DNA from 2 places in the Pseudomaricurvus sp. ABR4_320 genome. Region 2 is predicted to be linked to the other one. Evidence: predicted binding sites of a transcription regulator. Region 2 holds the regulator's gene; the other holds the start of a gene.
The links. Region 2 encodes FNR, which switches genes on or off when oxygen is low (the NO sensors DNR and NnrR bind a similar motif). Its sites were predicted from a motif close to TTGATNNNNATCAA; they were not measured.
Positions count from the first base shown of each region.

Region 1 (7,989 bases), on a different contig from region 2:
CTGCTTGCACATTTTATCCAAGACAGCCAGCAGGCGCTGATCGTCGACATCGATGCGTTCGTCGACTTCAATGCGTTTAATTTCAGCTTGAATCAACCGCAGTGTTGTCAGGCGCTCTTTTTCTTTCGCGCGCATGGCATCTTTGGTTGCTGATTTTATACGGTCTTTGATTTCTGTAGACACAGAAAGCTCCGGTGCATTAGCACAGTCATCGAAGGTGAGATTTCAGCATTAAGTCGACAGAGCGTCGACTTAAGGGGTGATTCAATGGGCGCTGTATTTTTTTGCAGAGTTGCTAAACAGCGCTGGCAAAGATCAGTAGAGGCGCTGGAACTTGCGAGATTCGCGCTGAACCTTTTTGGCGTGACGCTTAACAGCAGCTGCGGCAGCGCGCTTGCGAACAGTGGTTGGCTTCTCGTAGAACTCGCGACGACGAACTTCAGCCAGAACACCGGCTTTTTCGCAGGAGCGCTTGAAGCGGCGCAAAGCAATATCAAATGGCTCGTTTTCTTTGATCTTTACAGAAGGCATTCGGTTTCCTGTAACTAACTCAATGTAATTTATGAAGATTCGGGCGGATGATTGTGTAAACCCGCTCGTAAGAGGTGACTCTCGCGGCGTCAGCTACCCGAAATACCGTTCAGGCCGCACAGATCTGACAACAGCCCTAATCTAAAGGGCGCAAATTTTATACAGATGGTGACGGGGATGCAAGGATTTCTGCGTTCGCAAGCCCAAAGCCGTATATGAGTTGGTTCTGAAGGGCTGTCTGCTTATGATAGCGGCCTTTCTCGGGGCCGGTGTCCCAAGTTTAACCGGCGATGGCGCGCGGAGGCCAGAAAAAATGCGAGTGTTAGGTATTGAAACATCCTGTGATGAAACGGGGGTTGCGATCTACGACAGTGAGCAAGGTTTACTGGCCGACCGGCTCTACAGTCAGATCGAGTTGCACAAGGCGTTCGGTGGTGTCGTGCCGGAGCTGGCATCACGGGATCATGCCCGCAAGATTTTGCCTCTGATCACGCAGGTTTTGGACGATGCGCAGATGTCCGGAACCGACCTTGACGCGATTGCCTACACCGCAGGGCCAGGGCTTCTGGGTGCGCTGCTGGTTGGCGGCTGTGTTGGTCGTTCCCTGGCCTATGGCTGGAAGATCCCGGCTGTGGGCGTGCATCATATGGAGGGTCACCTATTGGCTCCGATGCTTGAGGAAAACCCACCGGCGTTTCCCTTTGTCGCCCTGTTGGTCTCTGGCGGCCACACGCAATTGGTGCAGGTGAATTCGATTGGTGACTACCAGATTCTTGGCGAGTCCCTGGATGATGCCGCCGGTGAGGCATTTGATAAAGTGGCGAAAATGTTGGGGCTGGATTATCCCGGAGGCCCCAATGTGGCGAAACTGGCAACACAGGGGGATCCCGAGCGTTTTACCTTTCCTCGCCCGATGATCGATCGTCCGGGTTTGGAATTTAGCTTCAGCGGTTTAAAGACGTTTACCTTAAATACGGTAACCCGGCACACGGACAAGCAGGGTATTGTCGATCCGCAAACGAAAGCCGATATTGCGCGTGCCTTTGAGGAGGCTGTGGTCGATACCTTAGCTCGCAAATGTGTTCGTGCCTTACAGCAGACGGGATTAAAGACTATCGTGATGGCAGGCGGGGTGGCCGCTAATCGACGTTTAAGAGCGGTCTTGCAGGAAAAGTTGGGCAAGATAGGTGGTGAGGTTTTTTATGCCCGGCCGGAGTTTTGTACCGATAATGGGGCGATGATTGCGTTTGCCGGCTGTCAGCGGCTGCTGGTTGGTCAATCCGAAGATTTGAGCGTTAAGGCTCAGGCGCGCTGGAATATAGAAAGTTTACCTGGTGTTTGACTCCCGGCGAATAAAGGACAAAGAGATAACAGGACTATGATGGACATTATTTTTATTCGTGAGTTGGCGCTAGATACCGTCATTGGCATTCATGCCTGGGAGCGCCAGGTTCGGCAAACATTGTTGTTGGATTTGGAGATGGCCACCAGTATTGCGAAGGCGGCAGAAACCGACGACATTCGCCAGACCCTGAACTATCAGGCGATTTCTGAGCGCCTGTGTGAGTTTGCAGCGGAACATCAGTTCTTATTGATTGAGAGAATGGCAGAGGAGATTGCGCAGGTCATTCTGGAGGAGTTCAGTGTGCCCTGGGTTCGTTTGACATTGAGCAAGCCGACTGCCTTGCCGGGCACGCAATCGGTCGGCGTCATGATCGAGCGGGGCGAGCCTCGCTAGCGCCAGCAGCCTGGTGGGTGTGGCGCTGTTTCAGACCGAAATCACCGGGGGACTAGTGTGCCTTTGCGGCGCAGTGTATGCAGGTTACGGCAGTTGGTAAGGCTAATAACCTTGCCGTATCTATTGGTTGTTGGCACTGCTGACAGATGCCGAATTTATCGCCCCCCAAGGTTTTCAGCACTTTCTCCAGGCTTACAATTTCTCTGGCGGTTTTGCTGGCGAGGGTTTCCAAAACTTCATCGTTTTCTCGCTCCTGCGCCTGTTCGGCCCAGTCGCGGCTGTAACTTTTCTGTAAATCCAACTCCAGAGCCATCAACCGTTGGTTCAACTCGGCTTTGCGCTTCAGAAGTGTTTTACGAATATCAATATGTTTCATAGCCGGGCTCTAAAATAGGCGGCCCTAAGGCCGCCAACAGGGGGTGGGGTTACATCATGCTCATGTAATTTCAATGCGACGGCTTTCGGCCTCTTGAGGCCCGATCTTGGGGGCAGTCAACGTCAATATTCCATTGTCAAAATTGGCGCTGATGTCGCTCTGCTGGACGCGATCTCCCAGTGTAAAACTGCGAGTAAAGCGTCCATAGCGGCGTTCTTGCCGCAACACCCGTCCATCTTTTTCTTCACGATCTTCCATGACGGATTCTGCTTCGAGAGTCAAAACACCTCTCTCAAGACTGATGTGAATGTCTTCCTTTTTTACGCCGGGCAATTCCGCCGTAATGATATAGAGATGATCCTTTTCTCTGACATCCACGCGCGGCGTAAAAAAGTTGCCGCTGTTTTCACTGACGAGCCCCGGGGTTTGAAACCGGTCAAAAAAGCTGTCGAAGTCAAACAGAGAACTGCGGGGAACAAGACTCATAAGACCCTCCTTTTGAAAAGGTAGCTTTATTGAAGGAGCGCTATAAGTATTTGCCTTGCGGAGTCTGGGCGTATTGAGCCAGATCAATAGCTTGTTGAGTTGGGGAAAATCGGTAAGCTTGGAGGGAGAGGAAGGGCCGGTTATTGCCAGCCCTTTTGTAACGGAGGGAATCAGCTTTTCAGTGGTTTGTACTTCATACGATGAGGTTGTGCTTTCTCGCCTTTGCGGGCGATAAAGTCTTCATGATATTCGGTGTAGTTCCCTTCGAAAAACACGACTTCGCTGTCGCCTTCATACGCCAGAATATGTGTGGCAATCCGATCGAGAAACCAGCGGTCGTGGGAGATGACCAGTGCGCAGCCAGGGAAGTTTAACAGTGCATCTTCAAGGGCTCGCAGCGTTTCTACATCGAGGTCGTTGGACGGTTCGTCAAGGAGCAGCACGTTGGCACCTTGCTTCAGCGTGTTAGCCAGGTGCAGTCGACCGCGCTCCCCACCAGAAAGTTCACCGACACGTTTTTGCTGGTCTGAACCTTTGAAGTTAAAGCGGCCCACGTAAGAGCGGGAATTGATCTCGTAATTGCCGATATGCAGAACATCCTGGCCGCCGGAAATTTCTTCCCATACGGTTTTTTTATCGTCCAGGTTAGCGCGGCTTTGTTCGACGAATGCCACGTCGACGGTTTCGCCGATGGTGATGCTGCCCGTGTCCGGTTGTTCATTGCCGGAAATCATTCGAAATAGCGTAGATTTACCTGCACCGTTACCGCCGACAATACCCACGATTGCGCCTTTGGGGATGGCAAAGCTGAGGTTATCGAACAACAGGCGACCCTCGAAGGATTTGCTGACGCCGTCAAATTCAATGACTTTGTCGCCCAAGCGCTGACCTGGTGGAATGTAGATCTCGTTGGTTTCATTGCGCTCTTGGAATTCCTGGCTTTGCATCTCTTCAAAGCGAGCAAGACGGGCTTTGTTTTTCGCGCGGCGACCTTTAGGGTTTTGGCGAACCCATTCCAATTCTGCTTTGATGGCTTTTTGATGCGAAGCCTCTGAGCGCTGTTCCTGCGCCAGTCGCGCTTCTTTTTGCTCGAGCCAGCTGGAGTAATTACCCTCGTAAGGAATGCCGTGGCCTCGGTCGAGTTCCAAAATCCAGCCCGCGGCATTGTCGAGAAAATAGCGATCGTGTGTGATGGCGACGACAGTGCCAGGAAAATCCACCAGGAAACGCTCCAACCAATAGACGCTTTCGGCATCCAGGTGGTTGGTGGGTTCGTCGAGGAGTAGCATATCCGGGCGGGACATGAGTAGACGACAGAGTGCTACCCGGCGCTTTTCACCGCCGGATAATTTCGTGACATCGGCATCCCAAGGTGGCAGTCGCAGAGCGTCGGCTGCCGCTTCGAGTTTATGGCTTAGGTTGTGGGCATCCCAGCTTTGAATGATATCTTCCAGTTGCCCTTGTTTCTTTGCCAATGCGTCAAAATCGGCATCGGGTTCCGCATAGGCGGCATATACCGCATCCAAGTCGGCCAGAGCATCCAGTGCCTCGCGGACACCATCTTCCACGTTGCCGCGTACGTCTTTGGCTGGGTCCAGTTGGGGCTCCTGCTGTAAGTAGCCGACCTTGATGCCGGGCATTGGCCGGGCTTCGCCGTTGTAGTCTTTGTCGACGCCCGCCATGATTTTCAGCAGTGTGGATTTGCCGGCACCGTTGAGGCCAAGAACGCCGATCTTGGCACCGGGGAAAAAGGAGAGCGAAATGTCTTTCAGAATCTCCCGTTTGGGCGGGACGACTTTACCGACTCGGTTCATTGAATAGACATATTGTGCCATGGATGGATAAGACCTCGTTGTGAAGTTGGGTGGTGGCGCTGCGGGGGTGCAAGTGTCGGAAAATCGCCGGATAGAGTCAATGGCGAAGGTACAGGTCGCCGCCGTCAGAATCTGCGCAACGTCAGGGAAAACTTCCCGGAATTAACGAAATCAAAACGCTGTTTTTAGAGTTCTTCACTATATCTGCAGCAAACAGCGCGCTATGTGAAGATATCTTTCTATACTTGGGAAGCTAAAGTTTGTATTCTTCGGGTATCACAATAATAAACAACTCTCGGCTTGACGCCGAATGAGGGAGGCGCTGTGTCGCAACAGGACCAAACACAGATGAACTATCTGTTGGAGCAGGCTCGCGCTGAACTCAGCGACCTGGTTCTCGGGGTTCGTGCGGATGGCACTATGCATTATGTCAGCGCTTCCGTTGAAACTGTGCTCGGGTACAGCGATCGTGTTTTCCAACGCCTCTACAACCACGCCATTCAATATGCCGATGACAAGCGCTTTCTCGGTGTTCAGAAGTTTATTCAGCGTCAGCTCGACAAGTTAAAAGCTGAAATAAAAACGGGTTATGCCTGCGAGCCAGAAATCCTGGCAATGAATCACCGCGATGGATTCCGAGTCACCTTGAGTGTGCAGTGTATTCCGTCGATGGACCCTTCCGGGGAGATGCGCGGTGCTGTTTGTATTTGTCGTGATATGAGCACCCGCAGGCATCCTGTTGATAATAATGCGCTCGCCTCAGCGGTGTTTGAAAACACCTTGACCGGAATTTATGTCACCGACGCTGAAGGAAAAATTACCCAGGCCAATCAGAGCTTTACGCGCTTTACCGGCTACGATGTTGAGGAAATTCTCGGCCAGACGCCGAGAGTCATTGATATCGAACGCTATTCACCAGCGTTTTTTCAGTCTATCACCGACAGTTTGCAGGCAAACGACTGCTGGGAAGGGGAAATTCAGCACCGCCATAAGGACGGACATGTGTTTCCTGCCTGGGTTGCGATCACGGTTTTGCGTGATTGTGATAACAAGGTGGTGAATACCATCAGTTGTTTTTCGGATATTACCGAAAAGAAAAACAGTGAAAACCGGATTCAACGTCTGGCCTTTTTTGATCCTTTAACCGGCCTTCCGAATCGCAGCCTTTTCAATGACCGTTTAGCCCAGACGATCAGTCGTGCCCAGCGAAACAGTTCACAGGTGGCCTTGCTGTTGTTGGACCTAGATCGGTTTAAGGTGATTAATGATTCATTGGGGCATGCGCTCGGCGATGCTCTCCTGCATCAAGTCGGTCAGAGAATCAGTGATTGTGTGCGCTGTGAGGATACTGTCGCCCGAATGGGGGGAGATGAATTTGCTGTCATTATTGGTGATCTGAAGAGTCACGAGAGGGCGGTGACCAATGCCACGAATATTGCAGAAAAAATTCGTTCGGCGTTGATGCAGCCTTTCCCTTTACGGGGGCAGGAGCTCTTCAGCAGCGCCAGTGTCGGCATTGCCTTTTTTCCATCGGACGGCAGTGAACCGAAAACGCTACTGCAAAATGCTGACGCTGCGCTAAATCATGCGAAAAGCGCCGGTAAAAATAATTATCAGTTTTACACCCGATCTTTGAATGAAAAAGCCCGTCAGCGCTCAAGCATGGAAAATGAGCTGCACCAGGCGGTTAAAGAGATGCAGTTCGAGTTGCACTATCAGCCGATCGTGTCGTTGATCGATGGGCACCGTACCGGCTATGAGGCGTTGGTGCGTTGGAAGCATCCCGATAAAGGCCTGATTTTACCCAATGAATTTATCAGCATTGCGGAAGAGACTGGGCTGATACGGCCACTGGGATCCTGGGTGTTACGACAAGCCTGTCAGCAGTGGAAGCGCTGGCGCAGACGGGGCGGTGATTGTCCGAGGATCGCCATGAACGTGAGCGCCTTGCAATTCTCTGGCGGCTATCTCGTAAGCTCCTTGCAGGATGTGTTATCACAGCAGGAAATCCCGGCTGGTGCTTTGGAAGTCGAGATCACCGAAAGTGTGCTGATGCACGATCACCAGTTCACGTTGCAGACGTTAGAAGAGCTGACTCGTTTGGGGATTGGGATCGTTATCGACAATTTCGGAATCGGTTATTCGTCGTTGAATTACCTGAAACGTTTTCCGGTGACGGCGATCAAGGTCGATCGCAGTTTTGTAGCCGGTCTGCCCGCTCGCGAAGATCAACGCATCGTGCAGGCGATTGTCGCTCTGGCGCATAGTCTGGGATTACGGGTGACGGCAGAGGGCGTGGAAAGCAAGGCTCAGTTAGACTTTCTGACAACTTTGGGCTGTGATGAGGCTCAGGGGTATTTGTTGAGTCAGCCAGTACCGGCGCGGCGCGCGCTGAGGGCAGTGAGCTAGGCGGCTAGTTCAATGGTGCGAGAAGCCAACGCTCGGACGTGGACGTGCGCGGGCAGTCGTAATAGCTGCCCGCTAACATCGTTAAACACGGAAGTTGGCGACGTTTCTCGAGAGGGCTTGAGAGCCTTCAAATAGTTTTCCGGAAATGCGATGCACATCTTCAAGAATCTTCGAGGTAGCATCGATTTCTTTCTTCAGGTGAGACAGTCCCGACACAATTTCTTGAGATGAGGCCGCTTGGTCTTTGGTCGAGCGCGCGGTGTTTTCTGCCTGTTGTTTCACATGGGTGACTTGAGCGCTAATCTGAGAGAGGGAGTCTTCTGTCGTGCGAATTGCGGTTTGAGATTCGTCGGCAATTTTCTGACCATCGGTTATGGCAGATACCACATTGCTGACACCGTTCTTCAAGCGTTCAATCACAGAATTAATTTCGTCAGTAGACTGTTGGGTACGGGTGGCCAGAGTTCTGACCTCGTCGGCAACCACGGCGAAGCCGCGTCCTTGTTCCCCTGCGCGGGCGGCCTCAATCGCCGCATTCAACGCGAGTAAATTGGTTTGTTCCGCGATGCCGCGAATAACATCCAGTACTGAGACAATTTGTTCGGAGTCACTCTGTAACACCTCTGCCAAGCGGG
Region 1 is NZ_JBSWVF010000023.1:6,218-14,206, forward strand. Features, by position in the region: gene ACXAFR_RS24750 (GatB/YqeY domain-containing protein) at 1-183, opposite strand, end outside; gene rpsU (30S ribosomal protein S21) at 316-531, opposite strand; gene tsaD (tRNA (adenosine(37)-N6)-threonylcarbamoyltransferase complex transferase subunit TsaD) at 845-1,873, shown strand; gene folB (dihydroneopterin aldolase) at 1,913-2,269, shown strand; gene ACXAFR_RS24770 (TraR/DksA family transcriptional regulator) at 2,322-2,645, opposite strand; gene ACXAFR_RS24775 (Hsp20/alpha crystallin family protein) at 2,706-3,131, opposite strand; gene ettA (energy-dependent translational throttle protein EttA) at 3,302-4,966, opposite strand; gene ACXAFR_RS24785 (sensor domain-containing protein) at 5,270-7,354, shown strand; gene ACXAFR_RS24790 (methyl-accepting chemotaxis protein) at 7,436-7,989, opposite strand, start outside.
Region 1: the regulator FNR is predicted to act here: its motif matches at 3,205-3,218, upstream of ACXAFR_RS24775 (Hsp20/alpha crystallin family protein).

Region 2 (7,989 bases):
CAATTGCACACAGGGTTAGACTCGATTCACTTATTTTCCTCACGCTGCCTACAAAGAACGTCGTAATGGAACTTATAAGAAATTGCCACCAATCCAATACGCAAGCTCCCGGACATTACTGTGGTGTTGTGACGCCTCTGTGCGCGTTGTTGAATTCACAAACGGCGGAACACTCTGGCGCCCTGGCATCGTCACAGAACAGCGCCATGGGCGTGATGCTCTCACTCCAGTGCAGTGATTGGCGGGGCTATTCCTCCGCTGAGATAACCAGCGCCCTTGCACGAGAGATGCACATCCGCAGTACCAAACCGGTAGACGATCTGCAAAACGTTAAGATCCCTTGGATTCTATGGGATATTCCTCAGGATTGCCTGGAAGACGCAGACATCACCCAACTGATGTGGCAACTTGGACGCAGACTCCCATTGGCCAGCCCGCCGGACGTGGATTTTCAATTCAGCTGCAGCCTAGAGACATTAAACGCGGACCGCTTGGCCTTGTTTCGCGGCCTGGGTTTTAATCACCTACGCCTGCAGTTACCCAGCAGCATCTACAGCAACAAACTCATCGATCGCAGTTTGGCTATGATTGCGGATTTTCGTTTTGACAGCTGGTCCCTACTCTCCTGGCAGCCATCGCCAGATATCCATAGACTTTTACCGAAACTAGAGGACTCTCGTGCGGGACTACCAACAGCGATCCATTGGCGTTGTTTGCCACATACAAACGCCGGCCGCGAACTCTTTGACACATTGTTAAAGCTTGCAGAAGACTACCAATATCTGTTGTTGGGCAACGATTGGCTAGTAAAATCGAAAAGCCGAACCGCCAACGCCTTTCACGAAAAAACGATACAGATGACACCGTTTGGCTACAACGGTTTGGGCGTTAACAGCATTCTGGCGTTTGGCCCGGGCGCCGAGAGTTTTGGACTGCATAACACGTGGCGCAACGCTTCGGTCTTTGCCAATTATCGCGACAGTGAGATTCCCAACCAGCCTTACACACGCCCCTCCCACACCCAACAATTGGCGATGGCGCGTGAATTAATGTGTTTTCATAAACTGGAGATTCCCCCTTATGGCACGGCTTTGGCAAAGTTACTAACCGCATGGCAATCTCAGACTTTGGTCGATAACACGCCGCTCTACAGCGAGCACGACAATCAGATTAAGCTTACGCAACAAGGCATTTTTTTATTGAGTGACCTGCTAAAGCCCATCTTATACCCCCAAACAGGGGACATTTTCTCTTTACCCGCTGTAGCCGGTATAGCAGAATAGTAATTGTCTTTAGCCTTTTTATTTGAAATCGATGGTATGACCTCCCGTATTGCGAGTGACTCTTCAGCCAATGGTGTCGGCAGCCGGTGCCATCACAATCCAACTGTATCCTGTGGTGACTGTCGCCTGAACGCGATTTGCCTCCCCATCAGTCTCCATGTTGACGATATCGATCGACTCGATCAGATCATTCAGCGTGGACGTCCTCTGCAGAAAGGAGAGCATTTGTATCGAGCCAACCAGCCATTTCAATCCGTCTACGCAGTGAGATCCGGAACCATCAAAACGGTCAGCGTCACTAACGATGGCCAAGAGCAGGTAACGGGGTTTTTTCTGCCTGGTGAAGTGGTGGGCATGGATGGTATCGCTACCAATCGCTACTCCAATTCTGCGGTCGCCTTAGAAACCTCGGCGATTTGCGAAATCCCCTTTTCTCGCCTGGAAGATTTGAGTCTGCAGCTACCCAACTTGCAGCGACATTTTTTTCAGCTCATGAGTAAGGAAATCAAATCTGACCAGCAGTTGATTACGCTACTGAGTAAGAACAGCGCAGAAGAGCGGGTAGCGTCATTATTGTTGAGTATTTCGACACGCAACCACAACCGACATTTATCAGCAACGTCGTTTCGACTGCCAATGTCTCGTGCGGATATTGGAAATTATCTGGGCTTAACAATAGAAACTGTCAGCCGCGTATTTAGCCGTTTTCAGAAAAATGGCATTTTAAGTGTCGACAAAAAGGAAATCGGTATCACAGACATGGCGGCCTTAAAACAAATCGCCAATGTCGAAGATCCCTGCACTTAGCGTCTTTTTATTATCTTATCATCGGCATTAAGTGGTCACGCTATTACGGATCACCTAATGCCTTACAGAGAGCCTGCCACGAGCAGGCTAACTGATTTCTCTTAGAACTTGTAGCCGACGGACAATGTGTAGACAAATGGATCTACATCAACGTCGGCCTTTATTTTACTACCGCCATCAAAAGAGATTTCGGCCTCAGTGCTGATATCAATCCAGCGTACTGACGCATTAACCAACCACTTTTCATCCAGCAGCCAATCAACCCCGGCCTGCAGAGCAATACCAAACGAGTCTTCCAACTCGATATCACCGCCCGTTAAACCTAAGCCGGCCAAAGCTCCTGCAGCGCTGTTATCCAAATTTTCTTCATAAATAAAGGTATAGTTCAAACCGACGCCAACGTAGGGTTGAAAACCACCCATATCATTTAGGTGGTACACCGCGCTTACCGTCGGTGGCAAATGGGTAAAATCTGCAATGTCACCAACGCCGGCCAACCCACCATTAAGAACGGCAGTGTGCTTAAACGGTGTTGCAGCCAGCACTTCTACGCCAAGATTGGGTGTCAGGAAGTATTCCAATGTCAGCCCCAGTTGGGTATCGCTGTCCAAACCAATCGTTGTTGGTGCCCCTCCTATAGTCACTGTTGTACCATCAAGCGCAATATTGTCGCTATCTTCACGAGGATCAACGGTTGCAGCACCTACGCGGAGGACAATGTCTCCCGCTTCAAAGCTCATCGCCGGTACCGCCACGCACAGTGCCGACACAGCAGCCACCAGCTTTAACGGGGAAAATAATGATCTCATAGTAAGGCTCTCTCTGTATGAAGTCGTCTCATTGTCGGAGTATAGTAGACAATAGAAATTGCGCAGGATCCTTGATCTGGATTAACGATTTTTCCCCAACCAACCTTCAAGTGTTCGACACCTAGTTGCCAGTTGCGCCAGATCAACAGCATCCTTCCATATAAAACGAGAGACATTTATGACCGACATTAGCCGACTGACACGTCTGTTTTCTTTAATTGATGAAAAAAACAACGAAGACCCAAACCGAATTACGGTAGATCAGGAATCTATACCCGCCGCCTACCTTTACGGCGTTCGCATGACCGAAGTACAGCATGCTTTCGCCCCGGATGCAGATGAGTTGTTACAGATCGCCTGCCGAGCCCAGCACATTCAGCGCTGGCAAATTCCACGCAGCGACTTTCCAATGGACAAAGCCGGATACAAACGCTGGCGAACTCGCCTTGCGCAATTCCACGCTGAGTTAACATCGCAATTGATGCAAACTTGCGATTACACGGAAGAAGAACAACAGAGGGTCAGTGATTTACTGCAAAAGAAAGGCATTAAACGAGATACCGGCACACAGACCTTGGAGGATGTCGCCTGCCTCGTTTTTTTATCACACTATTTTGAGGAATTTGCCGCCAGACACGACGACGAGAAAGTCATCGACATCGTCAAAAAGACTTGGCCTAAGATGTCAGAAGAAGGTCACGCCGTTGCACTTCAATTGACGCTTCCCCCCAATCTGGCAGAACTGGTCGGCAGAGCACTTTCCTGAGGGAAGGTTGCCCCCAAGCATCCCATAGGCAAAACGGCATTGAGTTTAATACCCGCCCACCAACTAGACGCTGAGGCTTAATCCGCTCTAAGGATCGGCATTCACGCTTATTTTTTCAAACGCAGCGTGTTGCGCTTTGGTCTATTTGGAGGAGCTGTATAAGTGGTGGTCGGCTTGCGATTTCCATCCGAGGAGCGGTTACGACTACGAGCCGCTTTGACCATCGCTTCCATGCCCGTTCTTACCAGGCGAACTTTATCGATATTGCTCAGATTGGGAGGGAATTTTCCCGGGTGAACGGCATTTGGATCTTTGGGATCCCCTTCAACCTGAAGTTGAAATCCACAGACATGGGTGGCAGTTCGTTTACTCAGATCAACGGTCCAGGCAGTAAAATCCATTATGATGCATCTACGGTAAAATGACTCGGCGGGTAAATAAGGACTGCTGACACATGACCGGCTCAGCAATACATAAATTTACATTTGTGGAGTTATTAGACCATATAATTTGCGCCAAACGAAGCCCCGGCAACTAATTATTCACGTCAATTTTAAAAGAATTTTCCCCGAAACAAACTAAAGCTTGTAAATGGTCGCTCCGCCTGTCGACGGCTAGCCCTTTGGCTTCTGTCGAGCCGGTGCTGGCGCACCAATATGTTGCGTATTACGGGCTTGAGCCAGTCTTACCTGCTTCTGTCGCTCAGTAAAACGCTGTTTTTGCTCGTCCGACAAGATATCGTGACAACGGGGGCAGCTGACCCCTTCAACGTAATACTCAGACTTTTTATCATCTTCTGAAATCGGAAAGCGGCAGCCGTGACAAAGATCGTAGTCTCCGGGTTGCAGATCATGGTCCACAGTAACACGGTTATCGAAAACAAAGCAGTCACCCTGCCAAAAGCTCTCTGTCGACGGGACTTTTTCCAGATAATTCAGGATGCCGCCTTTTAGATGGTATACCTCGTCAAAACCCTGCTCTTTCAGATAAGCCGTCGATTTTTCGCAACGGATACCGCCGGTACAAAACATGGCGACCTTCTTGTGACGCTCTGGCTGCAGGTTATCGGCGACGTATTGAGGAAACTCCCGAAAGCTCGACGTATTTGGATTGATCGCGCCCTTAAACGTACCTAACTCAACTTCATAGTCATTGCGGGTATCGATGAGCACAACGTCCGGATCGCTGATAAGCGCGTTCCATTCTTCGGGTTCCACATAGGTACCGACCACTTTGCGAGGATCAACGGAATCAACCCCCATCGTGACAATCTCTTTCTTTAACTTGATTTTGGTACGATAAAACGGAGCGACTTCATCAAAAGAAAACTTACAATCCAAATCGGCAAGGCGGGGATCACTGCGCAGATACTCTAATAAGGTATCGATATCCGCCCGACGACCACTGACAGTACCATTTATCCCTTCACGAGCCAGCAGCAGGGTTCCCTTGATGTCATGGTCCAAACAGAACGCCAGCAATGGCTCTCGCAAAGCCTCATAGTCGTTAAGTTCGACAAATTTATAGAGAGCGGCAACCGTTACACCATTCATTGCGTCCACCAGAGAGTCATTTCCGAAAGGGCGCGCATTTTATAGCAGTGTTCAACTTTTGCACAGGTACCGCAGTAGAATCTCGTAAAAGCACATTGCGCGCAACGGCTAACCTGTCGCTTTCGAGCCACCGAGACATTGCGGGGATGCCGGTGCCGACTCACGCTCTTGCCACTCTTGAGGCGTATACGTATGCAATGCCAGGGCATGTACGCCACCACTCATCTCCGCACTCAAACAGCGATAAACAGATTGATGCCGCTGAACCAGGCGCTTATCCGCGAAGGTATCACTGACCAATACCACGCGAAAATGGGACTCTGAGCCAGGCGGGACACTGTGCATATGACTCTCATTGGTAACATCAAGATGAACCGGCTGAAAATCACGGGTTAACTGATCGACGATAGCGTTTTGCACCTTCATATTCCCAACTCCTTAAAATCGATAGGGTATCGCTGTAGCCAATTGAAAGCAGTATCCTCCACCCCAACCTCACTGTCGACCGCTAAGCGCCGTATTGGCACGAATCTCGGCTTTCGCTAGCACGGGGATTTGCAGCTCGGACCTATATATAGACGCCCGACCACAGATCAACGATACGACGCCATAAAAAAGGGATGGCGCGCCAGATACTCTTTCTTGTATTCACGGATTTTTAGGCTAATATTTGAGGCACTCAATACATTATCGTCACCCCGTCATCCATTCGAAACGAGATCCGATACTGTTTTATGACAAGCACTAAGACCTTTATCAATCGACGCAAAGGGACAGATCGCCGCTACGATGAAGACCCCTGCCGCGACCTTCCCATCGATATGTACCACCGCAAGCGTCGTAAGACCACCGAACGCCGCTCGAACCGCACGCTCCTGGAAGACTACTACGCTTTCACATCGGAAGGTGACATTCCGGAAGAAGTGTCCGATGTTGATCCTAATCGCCTCGCTTGAGCGAGGCCCAGCGCCTTTCCTCCCCCTCCGTAGTCGCTGAAATAGAAATTCTCAAAGTGTCTTCGCATTAATTTTGCCCGCCAATGGGCTTTCGCGGATAATAAACCCGATTTGCAGGTCTACCAGACTCTCAATCGGCAAATAATTCTGCTACCATACGCGCCTTTTTCAGCACCTTACCCCCCGACGCTATGCTCAACTCTGACGCCCTCAATCAACTCAGCCAGTTGAAACAAACCATCCGCGCGGAAAAAAACCTCCATCCCGGAACCGTCCGAGGCAGCCAGGCCCGATTTGGCTTTGTCATCCTAGACGATGGTCGTCGCGCGTTTCTCCCGCCCAATGAAATGGCTCGTGTCTACCCAGGAGATCGGGTCGAAGTCAGCGTTGCTCAAAGCGAAAAAAGCTCGGACAGCAACCGGATCGACGCCCAGCTCGACAAGATGCTGGAATCTCCGTTAAAAGTAGTCGTAGGACAATACATCGTGCGGGGCAAAGGTCATTTTGTCGCGGTCAATATGCCGCAACTGCAGCGCTGGGTTTTCATTCCGCCAAACGGGCGCTCTAAAGCCAAACCCGGTGACTACATTCGCTGCCGGCTCACTCGCCACCCTTTCGAAGACGGTAAAGGGCAGGCAAAGGTCACAAGCATTCTGGGGAAACCCGACGACAGCCGTATTGTGCAACGCTTCATCGCGGAGAAATACAGCCTGCCAGGGCAATGGTCTGATAAAGAGTTACAGCAAGCTCGCCGCCTTGGCGACATGGCCGATGCCGACCTTTGGGGAACAGAGGCTCGTGAAGACGCCACCGCCCTTTCCTTTGTTACCATTGATTCCGAATCCACATTGGATATGGACGATGCACTTTTTGCATCAACGAATGAACAAGGCTGGGAGCTCTGTGTGGCAATTGCCGATCCCAGCTGCGCCATACAACTGCAAACACCTCTGGCAAAAGCCGCCAAATCACGGGGAAACAGCGTTTACCTGCCCGGTCAGATGATCCCCATGCTGCCTGAGGCTCTCAGTCAGGAGCGCTTTTCGCTGATGCCCGAACAGGATCGTCCAGCGCTTTTGTGCCGTATGCAGGTCACTCGCGATGGGCGTATTACAGGTCATAAATTTACCTTCTCCCGCATACGTTCTCGAGCCAAACTGAGCTATCAGGGAGTTTCAGAGTTTCTCTCCTCAGATAACACCACTGCTACGATGGACGGCGTCGATGAAGAGACCACAGCTTCCATTCGTGCTCTGGCAGACTGTACCGCAGCGCTACACCGCCAGCGCGCCGAAAACGCCCTGCTCATGGCAGACCAGGACGACTACCACTTCGTCGTTGACGCCAACGGCAAGCTGCAAAACATAAAACGCGCCAGCAAAACCCCGGCCCACAAAATCGTTGAAGAAGCCATGCTGGCGACCAACATCTGTGCCGGTGAGTTCTTTCAAAGTCACCCTCTATCCGGGGTATATTCGACTCACGCAGGCTTTCGCCAGGACCGCCTAAAACAAATTGAAGCGGTCATCACCAGCGATTTCCCTGCGCTGGCAGAACATGATGCCGCGACACCTGATGGCTATCGCGCGTTAATCCAGGCTTTACAAACTATCCCCGAAGCCAGCAGCCTCCTGGCGGCTCTGCGCTTGCAGCTGCAACCGGGTGTTTTGTCTCAAGAAGCGCTTCCCCATTTTGGACTTGGCATTCCCTGCTATGCCAACATCACCTCGCCGTTGCGACGCTTCAATGATTTTTACAATCATCTGCAACTGCGAGCCCTGCTGAATGGTGATACCCCGCAACCAGCCCCCGATC
Region 2 is NZ_JBSWVF010000004.1:134,639-142,627, reverse strand. Features, by position in the region: gene ACXAFR_RS09675 (hypothetical protein) at 66-1,283, shown strand; gene fnr (fumarate/nitrate reduction transcriptional regulator Fnr) at 1,320-2,090, shown strand; gene ACXAFR_RS09665 (OmpW/AlkL family protein) at 2,192-2,899, opposite strand; gene ACXAFR_RS09660 (DUF4202 domain-containing protein) at 3,078-3,665, shown strand; gene ACXAFR_RS09655 (hypothetical protein) at 3,773-4,066, opposite strand; gene trhO (oxygen-dependent tRNA uridine(34) hydroxylase TrhO) at 4,280-5,218, opposite strand; gene ACXAFR_RS09645 (BolA family protein) at 5,327-5,644, opposite strand; gene ACXAFR_RS09640 (hypothetical protein) at 5,953-6,174, shown strand; gene ACXAFR_RS09635 (VacB/RNase II family 3'-5' exoribonuclease) at 6,366-7,989, shown strand, end outside.